One region of the Streptomyces armeniacus genome, then DNA from elsewhere that is predicted to be linked to it. Evidence: predicted binding sites of a transcription regulator. Region 1 holds the regulator's gene; the other holds the start of a gene.
What was found. The regulator HspR, encoded in region 1, represses chaperone genes until heat shock. The targets are predictions, from matches to a motif close to TTGAGNNNNNNNNNCTCAA.
Positions count from the first base shown of each region.

Region 2: lon (endopeptidase La) is a predicted target of HspR. The motif match lies at 4,907-4,925, and genes of this name have one in related genera.

Region 1 covers NZ_CP031320.1:721,156-728,649, forward strand. The annotation lists gene grpE (nucleotide exchange factor GrpE) at 1-186, shown strand, start outside; gene dnaJ (molecular chaperone DnaJ) at 240-1,436, shown strand; gene DVA86_RS03075 (heat shock protein transcriptional repressor HspR) at 1,438-1,905, shown strand; gene DVA86_RS03080 (DUF4190 domain-containing protein) at 2,016-2,333, opposite strand; gene DVA86_RS03085 (hypothetical protein) at 2,330-2,497, opposite strand; gene DVA86_RS03090 (TetR family transcriptional regulator) at 2,617-3,240, shown strand; gene DVA86_RS03095 (hypothetical protein) at 3,303-3,818, opposite strand; gene DVA86_RS03100 (AfsR/SARP family transcriptional regulator) at 4,159-6,192, shown strand; gene DVA86_RS03105 (hypothetical protein) at 6,192-6,527, shown strand; gene DVA86_RS03110 (helix-turn-helix domain-containing protein) at 6,794-7,494, opposite strand, start outside.
Region 2 covers NZ_CP031320.1:281,187-288,680, reverse strand. The annotation lists gene DVA86_RS01235 (multifunctional oxoglutarate decarboxylase/oxoglutarate dehydrogenase thiamine pyrophosphate-binding subunit/dihydrolipoyllysine-residue succinyltransferase subunit) at 1-1,204, opposite strand, end outside; gene DVA86_RS01230 (HAMP domain-containing sensor histidine kinase) at 1,445-2,539, opposite strand; gene DVA86_RS01225 (response regulator transcription factor) at 2,546-3,349, opposite strand; gene DVA86_RS01220 (polyamine aminopropyltransferase) at 3,429-4,127, opposite strand; gene DVA86_RS01215 (hypothetical protein) at 4,184-4,684, opposite strand; gene lon (endopeptidase La) at 4,948-7,353, shown strand.

The DNA.
Region 1 (7,494 bases):
ACGTGCGTGCAGATCCTGCAGCCGGGGTATCGCATCGGCGAGCGGACGATCCGCCCCGCGCGGGTCGGCGTAGCGGAGCCCCAGCCGGGGGCGCAGCCCGCGCAGTCCGCCCAGTCCACGTCGCCTTCGGGCGACGAGGGGGAGCCGGTGGACGACGAGGACAGTGGTGACCCGGACGAGGGCTGAAACGCCGATCGGATGACCGACCAGATGGCTGAACGGGAGGAGGGACGTCGAGGATGAGTACCAAGGACTTCATCGAGAAGGACTACTACAAGGTCCTCGGCGTCCCGAAGGACGCCACCGAGGCGGAGATCAAGAAGGCGTACCGGAAGCTCGCACGCGAGAACCACCCGGACGCCAACCGCGGCGACGCCAAGGCCGAGGAGCGTTTCAAGGACGCCTCCGAGGCGTACGACGTGCTGGGTGACACCAAGCGCCGCAAGGAGTACGACGAGGCGCGCACCCTCTTCGGGAACGGCGGCTACCGCCCCGGTCCCGGCGCGGGCGGCGGCGCCGGCACGTTCAACTTCGACCTGGGCGACCTGTTCGGCGGCACGCCGGGCGGGGGCGGCCCGGGCGGCGGGCCCGGCGCCGGCGGCTTCGGCGGCGGTCTCGGGGACGTCTTCGGCGGCCTGTTCAACCGCGGCGGCACCACGACCCGTACGCAGCCGCGCCGGGGCCAGGACATCGAGTCCGAGGTGACGCTCAGCTTCACCGAGGCCGTGGACGGGGCCACCGTCCCTCTCCGGATGTCCTCCTCGGCCGCCTGCAAGTCCTGCAACGGCACCGGGGACAAGAACGGCAGCCCGCGCGTGTGCCCCACATGTGTGGGCACCGGGCAGGTCAGCCGCGGCGGCGGTGGCGGCTTCTCCCTCACCGACCCGTGCGTGGACTGCAAGGGCCGCGGCCTGATCGCCCAGGACCCGTGCGACAACTGCAAGGGCAGCGGGCGCGCGACGAGTTCGCGCACCATGCAGGTCCGCATCCCGGCCGGCGTCTCGGACGGGCAGCGCATCCGGCTGCGCGGCAAGGGCGCGCCGGGGGAGCGCGGCGGCCCGGCGGGCGATCTGTACGTGGTCGTGCACGTCGACAAGCACCCGGTCTTCGGGCGGCGGGGCGACAACCTCACCATCACCGTGCCGGTCACCTTCGCGGAGGCCGCGCTCGGTGCGGAGATCAAGGTGCCCACGCTCGGCGGCCCCGCGGTCACGCTGAAGCTGCCGCCGGGCACGCCCGCCGGCCGCACCATGCGGGCGCGCGGCAAGGGCGCGGTGCGCAAGGACGGGACACGCGGGGATCTGCTCGTCACCATAGACGTCGCGGTGCCGAAGACTTTGAGCGACAAGGCACGGGACACCTTGGAGTCCTACCGGGACGCGACCGCGTCCGAGGACCCGAGAGCAGCGCTGTTCAAGGCCGCGAAGGGAGACTGAGATGAACGGCCGAGGTGGGCGCAGCCAGCGCTTCGGAGGCACGCCGTACGAACTGACCGACGACTCTCCGGTCTACGTCATCTCGGTGGCCGCTCAACTCTCCGGACTCCACCCGCAGACGCTGCGCCAGTACGACCGCCTGGGCCTGGTCTCCCCGGACCGTACGGCCGGGCGCGGGCGGCGGTACTCGGCTCGTGACATCGAACTGCTCCGCCAGGTGCAGCAGTTGAGCCAGGACGAGGGCATCAACCTCGCCGGCATCAAGCGGATCATCGAGCTGGAGAACCAGGTGGCCGCGCTGCAGGCGCGGGCGGCCGAGCTCCAGCAGGCGCTGGAGAGCGCGGCCGTGACGATGCGCCGCCGCGAGGCGCAGGTGCACGCGTCGTACCGGCGCGACCTGGTGCCGTACGAGGACGTGCAGCAGTCCAGCGCGCTGGTGGTGTGGCGGCCGAAGCCGCCGCGGGACTGAGGCCGGTCCGGCACCACCGTACGGAGGCCCGGTCGGCCACCGTACGGGCGCCGATCGGCCACCGTACGGAGGCCGATCCGGCATTCGTACGGGCTTGGCCGAGCCGCCGGTCACCCCGTGAAGTGCCAGCTGACGGTGCCGTTCGCGGTGACGAGGGTGGCCAGCACGATCAGGTCGGCGGCACCCAGTACGAGTCCGGCGGTCGCACGTCCGCGCCGCCCGGTGCCGCGGGCGAGCGCGAGCCCGCCGAGCACGAGGGCGCACGGCCCGAGCACCAGGTTGAAGACCAGCAGTCCGGCGAGGCCGAGCGCGAACGACGTGACGGCCATCCCGTCGGCGTCCTTGCGGGCGTCCTTGCGGGCGTCGCGGTCAGGGAGCCGTGTGCGCGGGCGGGTGTGCAGCGTGCCGGTGGTGCCCGTGGTGCTCATCGTGCCCCCTCCTCGATACGTGTACGGCGGCGCTCGCGGTACGCGAAGATCAGCAGCCAGCAGCCGAGCACCGCCCCCGCGGTGAGCGCCACGGCGGGCGGAAGGTGCGCGGCTGCGCCCACCAGTACGCCCAGCAGCAGGAATGCGGCCACGAGGAAGATCATCGTTAGTCCTTCGGTTGAGGCCGGCAGTGGACAACTCGGTGAACAATTGGGGTGACAACTGTTCACTGAGTCCAGTCTAGTGCTGGCTCCGCTGGCGGAACGAGTGTTTACTCGATGACATGAGCCACATCCGTCAGGCGCAGAAGGAGAAGACCCGGCAGGCGCTGCTCGCCGCCGCTCTGCACCACCTCGAGGAGCAGAGCCTCAGCAGCATCGGCCTGCGCGAGATCACCCGTACCGTCGGCATCGCGCCCGCCGGCTTCTACCGGCACTTCCGCGACATGAGCGACCTGGGTGTGGCCCTCGTCGACGAGGCACTTGGCGGCCTGCACGAGCTCGTACGGGAAACCCTTGCCACGGCAGACGGGCCCGAGCAACGGATCAGCCGTACGGTCGAGTTGATCACCAAGCACGTACGCGCGCACTCGGCGCACATCCGCTTCGTCTCCCGGGAGCAGCACGGCGGCGTACGGGCCGTGCGTACGGCCATCGCCGCGCAACTCGGCCTGTTCGCGCAGGAGGTGGCCGACACGCTGCGCGACGAGCCCGACTCGGCGGGCTGGAGCGAGGGGGAAGTGCGGATGCTGGCGGAGCTGTACGTGGACCACATGGTGACGACCGCCAGCGCGCTCCTGTCCGCGCTGGACGGTGAGGGGCGGGACGCGGAGGAAGTGGCGCGTACGGCGCGGCGCCAGCTGGAGCTGATCAACGTGGGGCACCGGCACTACCGGTCCGAGACGTGACCGCGGGCCGGGCGTTGGTCAGGCGCCCGGCCCGCGGGGTCGATTGCCGCGCTGACTGGGCGTCAGTCGAGCGGCTTGACGTCCGAGATCCTGTGCGTGTCCAGGTCGGACTGCACGTGCAGCTTGGTGGCGTCCGAGCCGCCGTCCCACTTCAGCGTGACGATGGTCCAGGAGTGCCCCATGCCGCTGCCGTCGTACGCGGCTTCGGCCTCGACCGGCACGTTCTGCGAACGCGTCACGCCGTCCGCGGCGTTCTGCTGCTCCCACTCCGCGAGCTCGTTCTGGAAGGACTCGGTCAGGGCCGCCTTGCGGAGGGACTTCGCCTGCTCGGTGTCGCCCTCGCCCAGGGCGCTGATGTAGCCCTGGTAGAACTCCTCGACCTCGGTGACGACGCTCGGCGTGTCCTGCGCCGCAGCCTGCTGTGCGGTCTGCTTCGGGCCGGTCTGCTCCGTGCCGCCGGACGAGTCGCCTCCGGCCATCGCCGTACCGGCGACGCCCAGCGGGATGAGCACGGCAGCCACGGCCCCCGCCACGATGCTGTTGCGCTTGGTCCTGCGTGACCTGCGGTGGTGCGACATTGCTCTCTTCTTTCCGTTCTTTCCGTTCGGTTGCTCTGTGCTTCGAGGGCCTCGGTCCCCCGGGTTCCCCCGGACCCTCTTGATCGGTTAGATGCGGGGCCTTCGCCGAGAGTTGTGCTGAACGATGTCCGGTTTCTGTAACTGCCCGTCGATGTCAGCAAGCTGCGACGCGGTTGCAGCAAGCTGACCGGGGGCGGGGGTGCGTTGGGGCGGAGGCGGGTGGCATGGTCGTAAGCACAGGGTGACCGGTCGTCACGGACAGGAAGCGGCGCGGTGCGGCGCGGGCCGGGGCGTACGAGCGCGCGGGTGAGTGCGCGGATGGAGTGAGGGGGTGACGGCAGTGCGGATTCAGCTGCTCGGGCCGTTGAGCATCACGGACGGACGCGAAGTCGCGGTGCTCAGACCGTCCAAGCCGACCATCCTGCTGGCTGCGCTGCTGCTCCACGCCAACTCGGTGGTGTCAGTGGACTGCCTGCTCCGCGCGGTCTGGGGCGCGAAGCAACCCACCACGGCCAAGGCCGCGTTGCAGACGTGCGTGCTGCGGCTGCGCAGACTCCTCGCCGCGCACGGCGTGTCCGGTGCGCCCGTCGAGGCGGTCCCCGGCGGGTACCGCATGAGAGCCTCCCCCCGCACGCTCGACCTGCTCGGCTTCCGGGAACGGGTGCGTACGGCGGGCGCGCTGGGGCTGGCTGCCGACGGCGGCCCGGAGGCCGAGCTGTATGCGCTCAAGGACGCGCTGACTCTCTGGCAGGGCTCCCTGCTGGCCAACGTGCCCTCACCCGAGCTCCACCGCGACGAGGTGCCCCGCCTCATCGAGGAGCGGCTGCGTGCCCTGGAACGCGCCTGCGAGCTGGAGTTGGCGCTCGGGCGCTGCGCCGACGCGCTGGCGGAGCTGTGGGGCGTGACGCGGATGTATCCGGGACACGAGCGATTCCGGCAGCAGCTCATCGAGGCGCTGTACCGCACGGGGCGGCAGACGGAGGCACTCGCCGAATACCGCCGTATCAAGCGGCACTTGTGCGACGAGCTCGGCGTCGATCCCTCCCCCGCGCTCCAGCGGCTGGAGCAGGCGATGCTCCGCGGCGAGGAGCTGGGCGGAGAAGGGCTGGGCGCGGCGGTGACGGCGACGGTGACCAGGCCGCCGGCCGTACGGCTCAGAGGGCTGCCACCGCGGGCACCGGCACGCGAGCCGGGCTGTGAGCCGTTGCGCGACGCGGGGTGCGAGGCGCTGCGTGAACCGGTGGTGCTGCGGCCGGCGGTGCGTGAGCGGGCGGCAGCGCACGAGCGTGCCGCGGTGTACGAGCGGGCGCCGGTGCATGAGCGTCCGCTCGAGGGGGCGTCGTGTGCCGTATCGGAGATAGAGGACGTGCCGTCGTTCACCGGACGGGCGGCCGAAGTGGACGCGCTGACCCTGCGGTTGGGGCAGGACGGAGCGGCGGACCGGTGCGCCGGGCAGGAGCCGGCACCCGTGCTGGTCTCCGGCGCTCCCGGGACCGGCAAGACCGCTCTCGCCCGGCGCGTCGCCCATCTCCTGCGCGGCGGCTACCCCGGAGGCGCCCTGCTGGTGCGCATGGTCCGCCCTGACGGGACGCCGCGCGGCTCGGAGGATGTCGCACGCGAACTCGCGGCCGTGCGCCGGAGACGCGGCAGCGGGCGGGCACTGCTGGTCTTCGACGATGTGGTGGAGGCGGAGCAGATACGCCCACTGCTGCCCGCCGCGCTGGTCGCCGACACGGCGCTGCCGTCGGAGCCGGGGTCCGACGCCGCGCTGATCACCAGCCGCAGAGGGCTCGCGGGGCTGGTGGTCACACACGGCGGCTGGGTGCACCGCCTCGGTACGCTCGACGACGAGGAGTCCCGGCAGCTGCTCCTCTCCGTACTGGGAGCGCAGCGCGTGGAGGCCGAACCGGAGGCTGCGGGACGGATCGTGGAGACGTGCGGCCGGCACCCGCTGGCCCTGCGCATAGCCGCCGCGCGGCTGCAGACCCGGCCAGGGCTGGGCCTGGCGGACGCTGCGGACTGGCTGGCGGCGGACCCGCTCTCCCGGCTCGCCCTCACCGACGACCCCGACCTGTCCGTACCCCGCGTGTTCGGCCTCGCGCTCGACCGGCTGGACCCGAGGATGGCGGAGGCGTTCCTGCGGGCGGCGGGAGTGCCGTCCGCAGGCCCGGCGGGGGTGTTCCGGGCCGAGGACGCGGCTGGTCGGCTGGACATGGCCGTCCCCGAGGCGGAACAGGTGCTGGATCAACTGGTCGACGCGGGACTGCTGGAGGACGGACCACCGGGGCCGTACCGCATGCACCCGCTGCTGCGCGCGTACGCCCGCTCGGTCGCGGACGGCACCCGTGCCGGACAGAGAGAGGGTGTGAACTGATGCCCGCACCAGGCCCGCCGCCGAACGGCGCCCGTACGGACGGCGATGCCGGCCCGGCCCGCAAAGCGGGCGCCGGGGCCGGGGCCGTGGAGGTCGTCGTCGTACGGCAGGAGCCGTCGGCACCCGGCGGCGAGACCACGGCGGTCCGGCTGCTGGGGCTGCTGCCCGCGGACTGGATCTGCGTGCCCGACGACGTGGGCACGGACCGGGTGCGGCTGCGGATCGAGTACGGGCACGGTGGCCACGGCGTCGGAGACAGCGACGGCGTGCACGGCGCGCTGGCCGAGGTGCTCGCGGACACGGCACTGCGCGGCTGGTCAGCCGAGCCCTCCTGAGCACCCCGTCCAACCACCCACCTGGCCCTGCCACTTGCCCAAGCCCGTCCAGCCACTCACCCAAGCCCGTCCGGCGGTTGAGGACGGACCGGGGTGGCGGCCACGGCGCCGCGCGTGGCCCCTCAGCGGAGTGGCCACCGGCAGGTCCATCGTGGTCCGGGGCCGTCCTCAAACGCCGGACGGGCTGGATGGGTGGTCCGGGGCCGTCCTCAAGCGCCGGACGGGCTGGATGGGGCGCAGGCACACGCCATGTGGCGCGGGCCAGGTCAGATCCAGCCGTGCTCGCGGGCCAGCAGCGCGGCCTGCGCCCGGCTGGCGGCACCCAGGCGCTGCATCAGGTCGGCCACGTGCCGGCGGTAGGTCCGTACGGAGATCCCCAGGCTCCGGGCGCCGGACTCGTCCTTGCCCACCGAGACCATCGACTCGAGCACCTGCCGCTCCCGTTCGGTGACGCACGGCGCATCCGTCGCCGCCCGCCCGTCCAGCGCGGTCAGCAGGTCCTCGGCCTGTCCCCAGATGCGTTCGAAGAGGGCCACTATGTGGGTGACAAGCCCGCTCTCGTACGCGAACAGCGCGCCGCGCTCCGGACGTTCGGTGTCGACGGGAACCACGGCGGTGCGTCCGTCGAAGACGACGATGCGCTCGGTGACCTCCGTGGCGACCCGGATCAGCGCGCCCTCGGCGGCCAGTTCGCGCAGGTGCGCCGCCGTGACCACATGGCCGAGGGACGCGGCGGGCACGACGCTGCGGACACGGACGCCGTGCCGCAGGGAGCGCAGGCCCAGCGCCCGGGCGCGGTTGATGCTGTCGGGCGAGGGCTCGGCGGCCGACTCGACGGACAGGATCTCGTCGCGCGCGAAGAACGCGAGGTCGTCGATGCGGTCGCGGATCTGCGCGGGCTCCGTCAACTGCTCGACGCCACGCGGCGGCTGCCTACGGGACGGGGCCGATGCGGAAGCAGCGCCGG
Region 2 (7,494 bases), 440 kb from region 1:
GCAGCTGGTGCATGATCCGCAGGAACTCGCCGGACGCGGCGCCCTGGATCACCCGGTGGTCGTACGTGCTGGTCAGCGTCATGACCTTGGAGACGCCGAGCCGGTGCAGGGTGTCCTGCGAGGTGCCCTGGAACTCCGCCGGGTACTCCATCGCCCCGACGCCCACGATCAGGCCCTGGCCGGGCATGAGGCGGGGCACGGAGTGGACGGTGCCGATGCCGCCGGGGTTGGTCAGCGACGCGGTGACGCCGGAGAAGTCCTCCATCGTCAGCTTGTTGCTGCGGGCGCGGCGGACGATGTCCTCGTACGCCTGCCAGAACTCGAAGAAGGTGAGCGTCTCCGCCTTCTTGATGGCGGCCACTACGAGCTGCCGGTCGCCGTTCGGCTTGACCAGGTCGATGGCGAGCCCGAGGTTGATGTGGTCCGGCTTGACCAGGGTGGGCTTGCCGTCCTTCTCGGCGTACGCGTGGTTCATCGTCGGCATCGCCTTCAGCGCCTGCACCATGGCGTAGCCGATGAGGTGCGTGAAGGACACCTTGCCGCCGCGGGCGCGCTTGAGGTGGTTGTTGATGACGATGCGGTTGTCGATGAGGAGCTTGACCGGGATGGCGCGCACCGACGTGGCGGTGGGCAGCTCCAGCGACGCGTTCATGTTCTTCGCGACGGCGGCGGACGGGCCCCGCAGGGGCACGTACTCCGGGCCGCCCTCCTCCGCGGCGGGCTCGTCCGCCTTGGCGGGGGCCCCCGCGCCCGCGCTCGGCTTGGCCGGTGCCGGCTTCGCGGGCGCTGCCGGTGCGGCCTGCGCCTGGGCGGGTGCGGACTTCGCGGGCGCCTGCTGCGCCGGTGCCTGCTGCTGCGCGGGCGGCGCGGCCTGCGCGGGCGCCTGCTGCGCCGGTGCGGCCTGGGCCTGCGCGGGAGCGGCCTGGGCCGGCGGCTGCTGCGCCGGGGGCGCGGGCGGCGCGGCGGCGCCCGAGGCGCTCGCTCCCGACTTCCCGTCGCCCTTCAGGCTGGCCCCGGCCGGGCCTGGCTTGTAATCCGCGAAGAAGTCCCACCAGGCTCGGTCTACCGAGTTGGGGTCCTGGAGGTACTGCTGGTAGATCTCGTCGACGAGCCACTCGTTGGGTCCGAACGCGGCGGCGGGGTTATTCCCCTCACCGTGCTGTTCGGCAGAGACGCTCGAGGTATTGGGGGACTGTGACGACACGGCGACAACCGCCCTCTTCCGCTTCCTAAGATGGTGGACAGCGGAAGTAAAGGCTACGCCTTCCAGCCGGTTCGTTGCAGTCTGAACGGGCTGTCGTCGTGCAAGTCACATCCGAGACCTGGTTTCAAGGCAGGTTTTGGCGGGAAACACACGACGTTCAGCGTCAGTCGGCAACCGGGAGACGTCGCCTCGGCGTCCGTGTCCGCGTGCTCGTGCGACCCTACGTCAACAAGCGGCCCGCTACCGACCCGGAAGCATGACCTGGATCCGGCACCCCCGGGGGGATTCGGCCACGCGGATCCGTCCGCCGTGCAGATCGACCGCCCAGCGCGCGATCGCCAGGCCCAGCCCGGTGCCCCCGTCGCCCGAGCCCGACTGGGCGCCGCCCGGCCCCTTCGTACGGCTGAAGCGCTCGAAGACGCGGTGCCGCTGGGACTCCGGGATGCCGGGGCCCTCGTCCAGCACCTCGACCTCAAGGCTCTCCGGGGCGCTGCCGCCGCGGGCACGCACGGTGACGCGGCCGTGCGGCGGGCTGTGCTTGACGGCGTTGTCGATCAGGTTGGCGACGACCTGGTGCAGCCGTTCCGCGTCCGCGTGCGCGGTCAGCTCGGGCGGCGAGACGTCCAGGTGGAGGTGGACGTCCGTACGGGCGTGCCCCTGGCCCTTGCTCATGTTGGCCTCCTTGAGCACGCCCGCGAGGTACGGCCACACCTCGAAGCGCCGCGCGTGCAGCGGCACCACGCCGCTGTCCAGCCGCGACAGGTCGAGCAGGTGCTCCACCAGCCGCCCGAGCCGCTGGGTCTGCTGGAGGGCGGTGCGCATGGTCTCCGGGTCGGCGTCGGAGACCCCGTCGACAACGTTCTCCAGTACGGCGCGCAGCGCGGCGATCGGGGTGCGCAGCTCGTGCGACACGTTGGCCACCAGCTCCTTGCGGTGCTGGTCGACGGCCTCCAGGTCGGCGGCCATCTGGTTGAAGGTGGCGGCCAGTTCGCCGAACTCGTCGCGCCGCCCGCCCCGTACCCGCTGCGTGTAGTCCCCCTGCGCCATGCCGCGTGCCGCGTCAGTCATCTCGTCCAGCGGCGCGGTCAGCGACTGCGCGACGAACTGCGTGATCAGCAGCGAGACGATGATCGAGAGGATCGTGATCACACGCAGCTCGGTCGCCGAGTGGACGGCGAACAGCGCCAGCAGCGTGGTGATCACGACCGAGGTGATCACCACCGCGCCGAGCGCCGCCTTGACCGAGCGGTACGGGTCGAGCGGCCGGAGCGCTTCCCACGTGCGCGCCCATGTCCGGCTCCAGGCCGCGCGTACGCGTGGCGAACCGGCGGTCACGTCACGTCACGCCCCGTCGGTGACGGATGTGACCGGTGTGGCCGCCGAGGCGGGGGTGCCCGAGGAGGGCGACTCCAGGGCGTACCCGACGCCGTGGACCGTACGGATGCGCTCGGCGCCGATCTTCCGGCGCAGCGCCTTGATGTGGCTGTCGACGGTGCGGGTGCCGGAGGCGTCCGCCCAGTCCCACACCTCGGCGAGCAGCTGCTCGCGGGAGAGCACGGCGCGCGGCGAGTGCGCCAGGCAGACGAGCAGGTCGAACTCGGTCGGCGTGAGGTGCACGTCCTCGCCCGTCACCCGGACCCTGCGCTGTGCGTGGTCTATCTCCAGCTCACCGAGCCGCAGCGTCCCGCTGCGCGGTGTGTGCGCGGCGAGCGTGGCCCGCTCCACGCGGCGCAGCAGGACGTGCACCCGGGCGGCGAGCTCGCGCATGGAGAACGGCTTGGTCATGTAGTCGTCGGCGCCGACACCGAGCCCGACGAGCATGTCGGTCTCGTCGTCACGCGCGGTGAGCATCAGCACCGGCAGCGGGCGCTGCGCCTGTACGCGGCGGCACACCTCGAGTCCGTCGAAGCCCGGCAGCATGACGTCCAGGACGAGCAGGTCGGGCTGCCATGCCTCGGCGGTTTCGACGGCGGCCGGCCCGTCGCCGGCCGTTTGCACCTGGAAGCCCTCGGCGCGCAAGCGCATGCTGATGGCGTCGACGATGGTGGGATCGTCCTCGACCACCAGAATGCGACGCTGGGCGCCAGGGGTGGTCGCCGCAGCGGCTTGGCCGTTATGCGTTGATGTGGTGTTGGTCTGGTCCATTCGGTGCCGCCCCTGCGTTGCCCCTGTGGCTTTGTGTGTGTCTGCTGGCAGCAGCGTAAGGGCCTCGTGCACGTGTGGGCTACGCCGGTCTCATTGCGAAGTGAACGACGTCGGGAACGCCCCGGGCGACTGGTGTCTCTTCCGTACGGACCCGACTGAATCCGTTATTCCGCAGTAGTTCCTCGAATGCGGGGGAGTGTCGGGCCGACCAGACCGCCAGCACCCCGCCGGGGGTCAGCCGGGCACGGCAGGCGGCGAGTCCGGTGGGGGAGTACAGCGAGCGGTTGCCGTCGGTGACGGTCCAGTCGGGGCCGTTGTCGATGTCGAGGCAGAGCGCGTCGTAGCGGTCTCGGGTGGCGCGCAGGTGCTCCAGGAGGTCCGCGTGTACGAGCTCGGTGCGCGCGTCGGCGCGGGCTTCGGCGGTGAACGGGGCGAGTGGTCCAGACCTGTGCCATTCCACCACGGCCTCCTCGCGCTCGACCACCGTGATGCGCCCCCAGCGCGGTTCGCGCGCCGCCTCGGCCAGCGAGAAGCCGACGCCGAGGCCGCCGAGCAGCAGGCGCGGTCCGGGCCGTACGGGCAGGGCGTCGAGCGCGGCGCGGACCAGCAGCCGTTCGGAACGGCCGTCCGAGGTGTCCATCAGGAAGCAGCCGTTGGCGATGATCTGCAGCAGTTCGCCACTGCGCCGCAGCACCACCTCGCCGTACGGGCCGGTGCGGCGGTCGAGGACGACGGGCCGGCCGTCGTCGGGCGCCTGCGTCTCGTCCGGTGCGTGCATGGCTTCCGCTGCTCCGTCCGCTCGTGCCGTTCCCGCTGCCGTTCCGCCGTGCCCGGTCAGTCCTCGACGGCCCGGTCCAGCGCCCGCTCCAGCAGCGCGATGGCGTCGGACAGCGGCGGCACGGGGTCGGAGAGGTCGGTGACGACGACGTGGTCACCGTAGGTGACGCGGTAGAGGAACTGGTCGCGGAGGTCCGGGTCCACGTTGCGGCTGGGCTGCGTGCCGAGCCGGGCGCCGTCCAGCAGGCGGCGCAGCCGGGACAGCTCGGCGGGCGTGAAGCGGCCGGTGCGGCCCGGGATGTCGCGGAGGGAGGTGGTGTACGAGCCGTCGGTGCGGACCGCGATCTCCTTGTCGACGCCCGCGTAGCCGCCGGAGACGTGCAGGGTGACGAGCCGCGCGCGGCTGCCGGACGGGTCCGGGCCCGGGGACCGCTCCGGGGACGGGGACTCCTCCGCAGTGGCGTCCTCCGAGCGCGGGGCGTCCCCCGAGCAGCCCGCGAAGGCGCCGAGCAGCAGCCCGGTCATGAGGGTGCGACGGGTGACACGGGGAGGTGACATGTCTGGAGTATCCCGGATCGCTGAGAGCGAACAAGCGCCCGTACGAGCCCCGTTCCCGCGCCGTCCCCCGTACGGGCGCCGGGGAACAGCCCGCCGCCGACCGGGGTTGTCGACCACGCGACTCCTTCCTTCGGGTCCCCTCGTTCGGATCCCCCCGGTGGGCCGGCTATCGCCGACAGCGAACGCCCGCCGCTCACGGGAACATCCCACCCCCTCCGTGCATTGAGTCTTGATAGCTCAACTTGCCTGCCTAGGGAGAGATCATGGCTTCGACGTCCGAAACACTCACCCTGCCCGTGCTGCCCCTCGACGACGAGGTGGTCCTGCCGGGGATGGTGGTGCCGCTGGACCTGTCCGACACCGAGGTACGCGCCGCGGTCGAGGCCGCGCAGTCCGCCGCGCCCGAGGGGAAGAAGCCGCGGGTGCTGCTCGTCCCGCGCGTGGACGGCAACTACGCCGGCATCGGTGTGCTTGGCCGGGTCGAGCAGGTGGGGCGGCTCGCCGACGGCGACCCGGGCGCGCTCATCCGCGGCCTGCGCCGGGTCCGTATCGGCTCCGGTACGGCCGGCCCGGGTGCCGCACTGTGGGTGGAGGGCAGCGAGGTCACCGAGACCGCGCCCGACCCCGTGCCCGGCGCGGTCGCCGAACTGGTCAAGGAGTACAAGGCGCTGGCCACCAGCTGGCTCCGCAAGCGCGGTGCCTGGGAGGTGGTGGACCGGGTGCAGCAGATCGACGACGTGGCGCAGCTCGCCGACAACGCCGGCTACTCGCCGTTCCTGTCCACCGCGCAGAAGATCGAACTGCTGGAGACCACCGACCCCGTGCAGCGGCTGCGGTTCGCCGTGGAGACGCTCCGCGAGCACCTCGCCGAGCAGGACGTGGCCGAGTCCATCGCCAAGGACGTCCAGGAGGGCGTCGACAAGCAGCAGCGCGAGTTCCTGCTGCGGCGCCAGCTGGAGGCCGTACGGAAGGAGCTCGCGGAGCTGAACGGGGACGACGCGGCTGAAGGCGATGGAGTGGATGCCTACCGCGCCCGCGTCGAGGCAGCCGCGCTCCCGGAGGACGTCCGCAAGGCGGCGCTCAAGGAGGTCGACAAGCTGGAGCGGTCCTCCGACCAGAGCCCCGAGGGCAGCTGGATCCGCACCTGGCTGGACACCGTGCTCGAGATGCCGTGGAACGAACGGACCGACGACGCGTACGACATCGCGGGCGCCAAGGAGGTCCTGGACGCCGACCACGCCGGGCTGGCGGACGTGAAGGAGCGCATCACCGAGTACCTGGCGGTGCGCAAGCGCCGCGAGGAGCGCGGGCTGGGCGTCATCGGCGGCCGACGCGGCGGCGCCGTACTGGCGCTGGTCGGCCCGCCCGGGGTCGGCAAGACCTCGCTGGGCGAGAGCGTCGCGCGGGCGATGGGGCGGAAGTTCGTACGGGTCGCGCTGGGCGGCGTACGTGACGAGGCGGAGATCCGCGGCCACCGCCGTACGTACGTCGGGGCGCTGCCCGGGCGGATCGTACGGGCCGTCAAGGAGGCCGGTTCGATGAACCCGGTGGTGCTCCTGGACGAGATCGACAAGGTCGGCTCGGACTTCCGCGGCGACCCGGCCGCGGCCCTGCTGGAGGTGCTGGACCCAGCGCAGAATCACACGTTCCGGGACCACTACCTGGAGGTCGAACTCGACCTCTCCGACGTGGTGTTCCTGGCCACGGCCAATGTCATGGAGGCCATCCCGGAGGCGCTCCTGGACCGGATGGAGGTCGTGCAGCTCGACGGCTACACCGAGGACGAGAAGGTCACCATCGCCCGCGACCACCTGCTGGCCCGGCAGCTCGAACGGGCCGGACTGGCCGGTGACGAGGTGACCCTGGACGAGTCCGCGCTGCGCAAGCTCGCGAGCGAGTACACGCGTGAGGCGGGCGTACGGAACCTGGAGCGCGCCGTCGCACGCGTCCTGCGCAAGGTCGCGGCCGAGCACGAACTCGGCGAGCGCGAGCTGCCGTTCACCGTCGGTCCGGACGCCCTGCGCAAGCTCATCGGGCGGCCGCACCACACCCCGGAGGCCGCGCAGGACCCGGCCGAGCGGCGTACGGCGGTGCCGGGCGTGGCCACCGGCCTGGCGGTCACGGGCGCGGGCGGCGACGTGCTGTACGTGGAGGCGTCGCTGGCCGATCCGGAGGCGGGCGGCAGCGGGCTCACGCTGACCGGGCAGCTCGGTGACGTGATGAAGGAGTCCGCGCACATCGCGCTCTCCTACCTGCGTTCGCGCGGCGCCGAACTGGAGCTGCCCGTCGCCGACCTCAAGGAGCGCGGTATCCACCTGCACGTGCCCGCGGGCGCGGTGCCCAAGGACGGGCCGAGCGCGGGCATCACCATGACCACCGCGCTGGCCTCGCTGCTCAGCGGGCGCCAGGTGCGGCCGGACGTGGCGATGACGGGCGAGGTCTCGCTGACCGGGCGGGTGCTGCCGATCGGCGGCGTCAAGCAGAAGCTGCTGGCGGCGCACCGCGCCGGGGTGACCACCGTGATCATCCCGAAGCGGAACGAGCCGGACCTGGACGACGTGCCGGAGGAGGTGCTGGCCGGCCTTGACGTCCACCCGGTCTCGGACGTACGCCGGGTGCTGGAGCTGGCGCTCACCCCGGCCTCCGCGGAGCTCCCGGTCGCGGCGTGACGGACGCGGCCGGGAAGGGCGGCCGCGTGCCCCGGCGCGCGGCCGTACCGACGGCACGGCCGCGCGTGGCCGTACCGCAGGAATGGCCCCCTCCCGCCCTGGTGGAGGGGGCCACTCCTGGTCTGTGGCGGCGCTGCCGCC